2 regions of the Virgibacillus sp. 6R genome follow, and region 1 is predicted to be linked to the other one. Evidence: predicted binding sites of a transcription regulator. Region 1 holds the regulator's gene; the other holds the start of a gene.
What was found. The regulator CtsR, encoded in region 1, represses protease genes until heat stress. The targets are predictions, from matches to a motif close to ATGGTCAATAAAGGTCAAACA.
Positions count from the first base shown of each region.

Region 2: a site for CtsR is predicted at 1,976-1,996, ahead of BKP57_RS05330 (ATP-dependent Clp protease ATP-binding subunit). Genes of this name have one in related genera too.

Region 1 is NZ_CP017762.1:2,526,641-2,531,083, forward strand. It holds gene BKP57_RS11400 (MgtC/SapB family protein) at 305-1,003, shown strand; gene BKP57_RS11405 (CtsR family transcriptional regulator) at 1,631-2,098, shown strand; gene BKP57_RS11410 (protein-arginine kinase activator protein McsA) at 2,113-2,661, shown strand; gene BKP57_RS11415 (protein-arginine kinase McsB) at 2,658-3,722, shown strand; gene clpC (ATP-dependent protease ATP-binding subunit ClpC) at 3,741-4,443, shown strand, end outside.
Region 2 is NZ_CP017762.1:1,168,355-1,172,797, forward strand. It holds gene BKP57_RS05330 (ATP-dependent Clp protease ATP-binding subunit) at 1-1,894, opposite strand, end outside; gene mbcS (acyl-CoA synthetase MbcS) at 2,244-3,821, opposite strand; gene pdaA (delta-lactam-biosynthetic de-N-acetylase) at 4,162-4,443, opposite strand, start outside.

The DNA of each region.
Region 1 (4,443 bases):
AAGTAAAACAGACAAGAGTAAATACCATTAACATTGTAAAACCCTTCTTAAACTTAAGCCTAGCTCACCTGCCGCTACCCAATTTAAGAAGGACACCTTAAATAGTTGATATACTAGAGATTAAAAATAAATATGTAGAGGTATGACAAATTAAGTAGGATCTTTAGGAGAGGACCCTTTCTTATATCATCGCTAGAATTCCTTTCCTGCTATAAAGAAATAAACAAGATCCTTTTCACATATACATTCAAGTACGTACACTGCATTTATATGTTAAAATCTTTAACAATAGGGGGAGTTTGCATTGAAGGAATTATTTAATGAACTTTTAGGCGACCATTTTTATATTATATTAATACGAGTGCTTGTTGCATTATTCCTCTCTGGATTAATTGGATTTGAAAGAGAGTTAAAAAATCATTCAGCCGGCTTTCGGACCCATATTTTAGTTGGAGTAGGCTCTTGTTTAATGATGTTGCTTTCTTTATTTGGATTTGAATTTTTTTTAGAAGAGTATGATAACATTCGCTTTGATCCTGCAAGAATACCATCTTATGTGATCAGTGGTATAGGATTTTTAGGTGCTGGTACAATAATTGTTTATGGTGGTACGATTAGAGGATTGACAACAGCAGCTTCTATATGGACAGTTGCGGGGCTAGGATTAGTTGTAGGTGCAGGAATGTATGCAGCAGCAGTATTAACAACGGCAATTATATTACTTAGTCTTATTTTTCTTAATAACTTTGAACGTCTATTCAGACGTGGAAAATCATCACATGTTATTCAAATTGTCACAGTACCAGACTTACCTGTACATGAAGTAGTTGCTGTGTTTGACAAATATCATATGGCGATCAAGAAAGTAGAAATTTCCAAATCAGAAAATAACCATCGAAACATCTATATAGTTATTGAAAGAAATACAGATTTAGATCGAATCGCCTTGTTTGCTGAAATTTCGCAAATAAATCATGTTAGAAGTGTAACCGAATTAACGTAAGCACGAAACATCAACATAGTCAAGTCTCAAAATTATTTTAGAATTGGGTTACATTGCTTTTTAAATACGTTCAGATTAGATGGGAATTCCAATGATAGTGGAAACCCATTTTTTTCATTATATAGGAACCTATAAAATTAGGAGCTTATGGATAATGAAATAACCGACTAGTCACGTCCTGCGCATGAGCCCAGCAACTATGCGTCTTTAGAAATGCGCCCTACAATAAGTCATCATCGGTTCGTGGCAAAGAGGAAGGCCGACTAAAAACGGGCTTGCCGCCCAGACGTCGGCATACCCCTGTTTTAGTGGCATGATTCCTTTATCTTTAGTTGATTCGTTGCATTCGCTACGTTGTTAAACGGGAGCTTGCGCCTTTGTTCTTAGAATAAGCTTTAAAATTCTGTAGCAAGTGAGCTGCTTAAATAAAATTGATTTGCTTGCTATTATTGCTGAATATGCTATTTGTTTTTAAACCATTCTCTTTTTGTGTTTTTTAATAGTTATTTTTGTCTACAATAAACATAGATCTTGTATTTGCATCTTCTGTAATTTCCCGTATAATAAAAGTATAGTCAAAGATAGTCAAAGTCAAAAGTTTGTTTCTATATAAAAGGGGGTGGGCATATGAGTAATATATCAGATGTAATTGAAAATTATTTAAAGCAAATTCTTCAGGCAAAAGGTAAAAATGTGATTGAAATTAAACGAAGTGAGATAGCTGACCAATTTCAATGTGTCCCCTCACAAATTAACTATGTAATTAATACTCGATTTACCGTGGAAAAGGGTTATATTGTCGAGAGTAAGCGTGGTGGTGGAGGTTATATCCGGATTATGCGAGTCATCCACCAGGATGAGTCAAAGCTGATTGATGAAATTATTGAAATGATTAATCCATCCGTATCACAACAAAAAGCGGTCGGTATATTGGAAAGATTGCTTGAGGAAGAATTGGTCACTGAACGAGAGGCAAAAATTATGTTAAGTGCAATAGAAAGAACGACGTTGCCATTTCAGTTACCATTACGAGATGAAATTCGTGCACGTGTATTAACGTCCATGCTTACAACACTCAAGTATTTAAATAAATAGGGAGGAGTGTGAACATGCAATGTCAAGAATGTCATAAACGTCCTGCGACGCTTCATTTCACACAGATTATTCAAGGACAAAAAATGGAGGTTCATGTTTGCAATGTCTGTGCAAAGGAAAAAGGGTATATGACCTATCCAGAAGACGGTTATTCGCTGCATCATTTACTTTCCGGGTTATTTAATTTTGACACCTCTGGTTTAACCAGTACACATGCTGAAAACTACCAGCAATCAAAGGATTTACAATGCCCAAAATGTGAAATGACTTTTTCCCAATTTAAGCAAATAGGAAAATTTGGCTGTGCTGTTTGTTATGAAACTTTTAATGAACGCTTAGACCCCATATTCCGCAGAGTGCATGCTGGTAATATAAAGCATAATGGGAAAATACCGAAACGCCAAGGTGGAGATTTGCATAAGAAAAAACAATTGGAGGATTTAAAGCTGCATTTGAAAAAGTTAATTGAAAATGAAGAATTTGAAGAAGCAGCTAAAGTAAGGGATCAAATAAGAGCTTTGAATCAGGATGACGATCATTCAGAGGCAGGTGATCAATCATGACATTGCAGCAGTTTATGAACGAAGCGATTAGTCCTTGGATGCGAAAGGACGGACCGGATAGTGACATCGTATTAAGTAGCCGAATTCGCCTTGCGCGCAACTTTGCTAATGTGCCATATCCAATAGCTGCTGATCCAAAGGAATTGGAGGAAATACGCAGTTTCTTTAAAGAGAAATATGAAGGGCAGGATTTTGGTTCGTATAAAGATTTAGCATTTGTGTCCATTCGAGATTTGTCTGCCATAGAGCGGCGTGTGTTGGTAGAAAAACATTTGATTAGTCCTTTATTAGCAAAGCATTCAGAGGCTGCAGCTGTGCTTATTTCAGAAAATGAGCAAGTATCTCTCATGATAAATGAAGAAGACCATATCCGATTGCAACTTTATTTACCTGGTTTTCAATTGTCAGAAGCTTTGCAGCAAGCATTTGAATTTGATGATTGGCTGGAGGAGAAAATAAACTATGCTTTCGATGAAACAAGAGGTTACTTGACTAGCTGCCCGACTAATGTAGGAACTGGGATGCGAGCTTCTGTTATGATGCACCTTCCAGCATTAGTTCTAACGAAGCAAATCAACCGAATGATTCCGGCTATTAACCAGTTAGGGTTAGTTGTACGTGGCATTTATGGTGAAGGTAGTGAAGCTCAAGGAAATATTTTTCAAATTTCGAATCAAATTACCCTTGGAAAATCCGAACAAGATATTGTGGCCGATTTACAAAGTGTCGTAAAACAATTAATTGAACAGGAACGATACGCTCGTCAGCAATTAATAAAGCAGTCTGGAGATAAGTTGGAAGATCGCATTTACCGCTCCTACGGCGTTTTGGCGTATGCGCGAATTATTGAATCTAAAGAGGCTGCAACATGTTTATCGAATGTACGGTTAGGAATTGACTTGGGACTATTAAAAAATGTTTCACGAAATATTCTAAATGAATTAATGATCTTAACACAACCAGGATTTTTACAGCATTATGCTAAAAAAACATTAGCTGCAAGCGAACGCGACCAATTGCGAGCTTCTCTTATTCGCCAACGGTTGCAATTAGAGCAATAGATAGGAGGATACTAATATATGATGTCTGGACGTTTTACTGAAAGGGCGCAAAAAGTGCTCGCGCTTTCCCAAGAAGAAGCTGTGCGATTGGGGCATAATAATATTGGAACAGAACATATTTTGTTAGGGCTTGTCCGCGAAGGAGAAGGCATTGCTGCAAAAGCATTACAATCACTTGGGCTAGAAATTTCCAAAATTCAAGAAGAAGTGGAAAAGCTGATTGGCGTTGGAAAGCAGCCAATGCAAACAATCCACTATACACCGCGTGCTAAAAAAGTGGTGGAACTTTGTCAAGATGAAGCACGTAAGCTGGGACATTCTTATGTAGGGACAGAGCATATTTTACTCGGGCTTATCCGCGAAGGAGAAGGTGTTGCTGCCAGGGTTTTAAATAACTTAGGTGTTAGTTTGAATAAAGCTAGGCAGCAGGTTTTACAGCTACTAGGAAGTAACGAATCACAGGCAAATCGCCAAGGACGTGGGCAACAATCCAGTGCTAATACACCGACACTTGATTCGCTGGCACGTGATTTGACTGTGAGCGCAAAGGAAGGAAATATTGACCCGGTAATTGGACGAAGTAAGGAAATTGAACGTGTCATTCAAGTTTTAAGCCGTCGTACGAAGAACAACCCGGTATTAATCGGAGAGCCAGGGGTAGGGAAAACCGCTGTCGCTGAAGGTCTTGCTCAGCAGATTATTCAAAACGAAGTACCGGAAA
Region 2 (4,443 bases), 1.4 Mb from region 1:
TTAGATCAACAATTTCCATCAAGTTTTCTTTCGTCAACTCATTAAATTCAATAATCGCATCAAAGCGGTTTAAGAATTCTGGTTTGAAGTAATCACTTAAGTTCTCTAATGTGGAAACAGATTCATGTCCATCTTTGTTAAATCCTACATTTATTGCTTTATCCCCTGTTCCAGCGTTACTTGTCATAATGATTACTGTGTCTTTGAAGCTGACAGTTCTTCCTTGTGAATCTGTTAAATGACCATCCTCCATAATTTGTAGAAACATGTTTTGAACATCTGGGTGCGCCTTTTCGATTTCATCAAGCAAGATGATGGAGTAAGGATTTCTACGTACTTTTTCTGTTAATTGACCAGCTTCCTCATGTCCTACATAGCCAGGAGGCGAACCGATGATTTTAGAAACGGCATGTTTTTCCATATATTCACTCATATCAAGCCGAATGAGCGAATCTCTTGAGCCGAATAATTCTTCAGCAAGCACTTTTGTCAATTCTGTTTTTCCAACTCCTGTTGGACCAACAAATAGAAATGATCCAATTGGACGTTCTTTCGACTTTAAGCCTGCTCTACTACGACGAATTGCTTTTGCTACCTTATCCACAGCTTCTTTTTGCCCAATTACTTTAGCTGCTAGGTTTTTAGCAAGATTTTTCATTTTCTCTTGTTCATCGGCTTGTAGTTTTGTTACAGGGATTCCTGTTTTTTCTTCTACAATTAATTGAATATCGGAAATATCTACATCGATTACTTGCTCTTCACCTTTCGCTTTTTCCAATTGTTTTTGCAATTGTATTTCTTGATAACGTAAGTGGGCTGCACGTTCATAATCTTCACGCTCTGCTGCTGCTTCTTTTTCTTTCGTAATTTCTTCTAAGCGTTGACGAATAGATTCAGAATCCTTAGATGAATTAGCTAGGTTTAATCGGGAACCTACCTCATCCATTAAATCAATCGCTTTATCTGGTAGATAACGATCTTGGATGTAGCGTTTGGACAAGTTCACACATGCTTCAATAGCTTCATCAGAATAACGTACCTCGTGAAATTTTTCATAACGGTCTTTTATTCCTTTTAGAATCTGAACGGCTTCTTCAGGTGTTGGTTCTTCAACAATAATTGGTTGTAGCCGACGTTCAAGCGCAGCATCTTTTTCAATTTGACGATATTCTTTTAATGTAGTTGCACCAACAAGTTGAATTTCTCCTCTAGCAAGCGCTGGTTTGAGTATGTTTCCAGCATCCATTTGCGAGCTTTCGGCTGTGCCAGCACCAACTAACAAATGAATTTCATCTACAAATAGAATAACATCTTGACGTTGTTGTAATTCTTGAATTAATTGTTTCATCCGCTCTTCAAATTGTCCGCGTACACCAGTGTTTGCGACCAATGAAGCTACATCAAGCATGTATATTTCTTTATTCAAGAGCTTTGTTGGTACGTCACCTTCAATGATTTTTAATGCCAGTCCTTCTGCAATAGCTGTTTTACCTACACCCGGTTCCCCAATGAGTACAGGATTATTTTTATTTCTTCTATTCAACGTTTCTATAACACGTTTCACTTCATTATCTCGACCGATAACTGGATCAATTTCTCCAGCTCTTGCTTCATCTGTTAAGTTTTTACCAAGTTGGTCAAGTAAACCATTGCCTTGATTTCTGCTATGTTGTTTGGTTCGTGTTCCCATTTTTGGCGAACCGTTACCCGATGCGCTAAATGCTCCATATGCATTGCTAAATGGTGATTGTGAAAAGAAATCATTACCGCTCATCATTTGACCTTGCATTTTGCGGAAGCATTCATTACATAGTTGCATTTGCATATGCTGGTTATTTAATTGCATCGCAACATTAATGTTGGCTTCGTTTTGTTTACAATTTTGACAAAGCATATTGATTCCTCCTTCAAATTATTTAATTTATATTCATCAATGTTTGACTTTGACTATATTTGACCTTTCAATTGTTATTATACTCTGACCTTCTTTGACTTTCAAGAGGTATGCACAATTTTTTTAAAAAAATATCAGCAAACAGCTTATTATCTCTAGTATTATGACTAAAATTTTTTCTTATTTACTTAGGTTTTGAAAATAGAAAGAAAAACCTCCAAATATCTTTCTTGCTAGTCCAGAGAGAAACTTTTTCATCGTATTAAGCTACAGAAACAAGCCATCTTTCATATAACTGTGAAATCATAAAAAGCAGTAGGACCCAAAAGATGGATCCTACTGCTAGCGATTAACTGCTTTGAATTTTTTCCTTGTTTCGCAATTCCACTCTTCTTGTCTTTCCGGAAGTTGTTTTTGGTAATTCATCAATAAACTCAATTTTTCGTGGATATTTATAAGGTCCGGTTAACGATTTTACATGGTCTTGCAGTTCCTTGACTAACTGATCATCTGGCTGAAATCCTTCCCGAAGTACAATGAATGCTTTTACAATATTTCCTCGTATTTCATCAGGACTTGCCACCACAGCACAATCTTGGACTGCTGCATGTCTAACAAGTGCATCCTCTACTTCAAAAGGACCAATTGTATAACCGGCGCTAATAATAATATCGTCTCTTCTGCCCTCAAACCAAAAGTAGCCATCTTCATCCTTATAAGCCTGATCTCCGGTTATATAATACTCCCCTCGTTTAGCCATCTTGGTTCGCTCCATATCTTTAAAGTACTCTGAAAAGAGAGCAGGACTATCTAATTTCACAGCAATGTCCCCTACTTCATTTGCAGCTAGTGGTTCTCCATTTTCATCAATAATTTCTACTTCATTCCCTGGAGTTGGTTTCCCCATTGAACCAGGTCTTACTTCCATATTTTTCATAAATCCGAGTAATAATGTATTTTCTGTCTGCCCATAACCATCACGGACAGTAATATCAAAATAACGTTTAAACATGTCGATCACTTCTACATTTAGCGGTTCTCCTGCTGATACAGCACTATGCAGTGCTGGTAGTTGGTACTCTTGAAGATTATCTACTTTAGCCATCATCCGATACTCTGTTGGTGTGCTACATAGCACATTAATTTGATAGTCAGCTAATAATTGTAAATGCTTTTTAGCACTGAATTTGCCGCTGTAAAAAAATCCCGTCGCGCCTGTACCAAGAACGGATAAAAACGGACTCCATACCCACTTCTGCCAACCTGGACCAGCTGTTGCCCACACTCTGTCTCCTTCTTGAATAGCTAACCAATTATATGCTGCCGTTTGCAGATGAGCATATCCCCAGCCGTGACTATGCACGACCCCTTTTGGATTTCCTGTTGTACCAGAAGTGTATGGCAAAAACGCAATATCATCTCTATTAGTTGCGACGATATCTAATTGGTCACTTTCTTCTTCCATTACTTCATCTAAAAAGATCCAGCCGTCCATAGAATTACCAATAGAAAATTTATATAAATGATTATATTGGTCAATGCCGTTGAACTGATTTGCAAATGAATAATAGCTAACAACGCCATTTACTTCCCCATGGGATATACGATATTGCAAATCTTTTGTTTTTAGCATTTCAGAACTTGGGATAATAATGATCCCTGTCTTTAACGCAGCTAAGTAAACTTCATATGCTTTAAAAGAACGTGGCACCATAATTAACATCTTATCACCTTTTTTTAATCCCGCTCTCAGGAAAGCGTTGCCAATTTGATTGGCTCGCTTCAGTAATTCGTTGTATGTAAGCTGATACGTTTCCCCAAGGTGGTTTTCCATAATTAGGGCTACCTGATTCTTGTTATTGGCGTGGCGCTCCATTTCCATAGCGATATTGTAATTTTTTGGAGCAATTAATGCTTCTCTTTTCACAAAACCCAACTCCTTGTTCGTTTATTTTTAATCATATCAAAAATTAAGAAAATTTTAAATAACAACTTGTAAACGAGTAAATAAAAGGGTTTCAGTTTTCATTCATCCCTCACGGCTCGTTTATACCGTAATGGTATGAACTAAAGACCTTAACGATATAGGGCATTTAGGCGCTGTTATCTCTCACTTAGACTTGTCGCAGTACAGATTATCCTACTCCCCTTACAGCAACTTATATACGGGATAAATACCTATAGAACCCAAAAGACCCTCAGCGTTTATTTCCGAGGGTCTTAGTTGTTACTTTCTCTGTCTTCATCTATATAAGTAGCGTTCTAAACTAAAGACCATATATGGCTTTAGGTAGCTTGCTTTTTAACACTAGGTCATCTAAGCTTTTAAACGTATAACCTTGTCTCTTTAGCTCCTGAATCATTTTTTCGAGTGCCTTGGCATTATCCGATGAAACGGTGTGTAACAAGATAATCGCCCCTGGATGGATTTGCTCTTTTACCTGTTCAAAAGCATACTTCCAGCCTTTTTGTTTACTTGTCTCCCAATCCTTAAAAGCAAGCGACCAAAACACGTGAATATAGCCTAATTGGTTTGCCCATTTTAATGT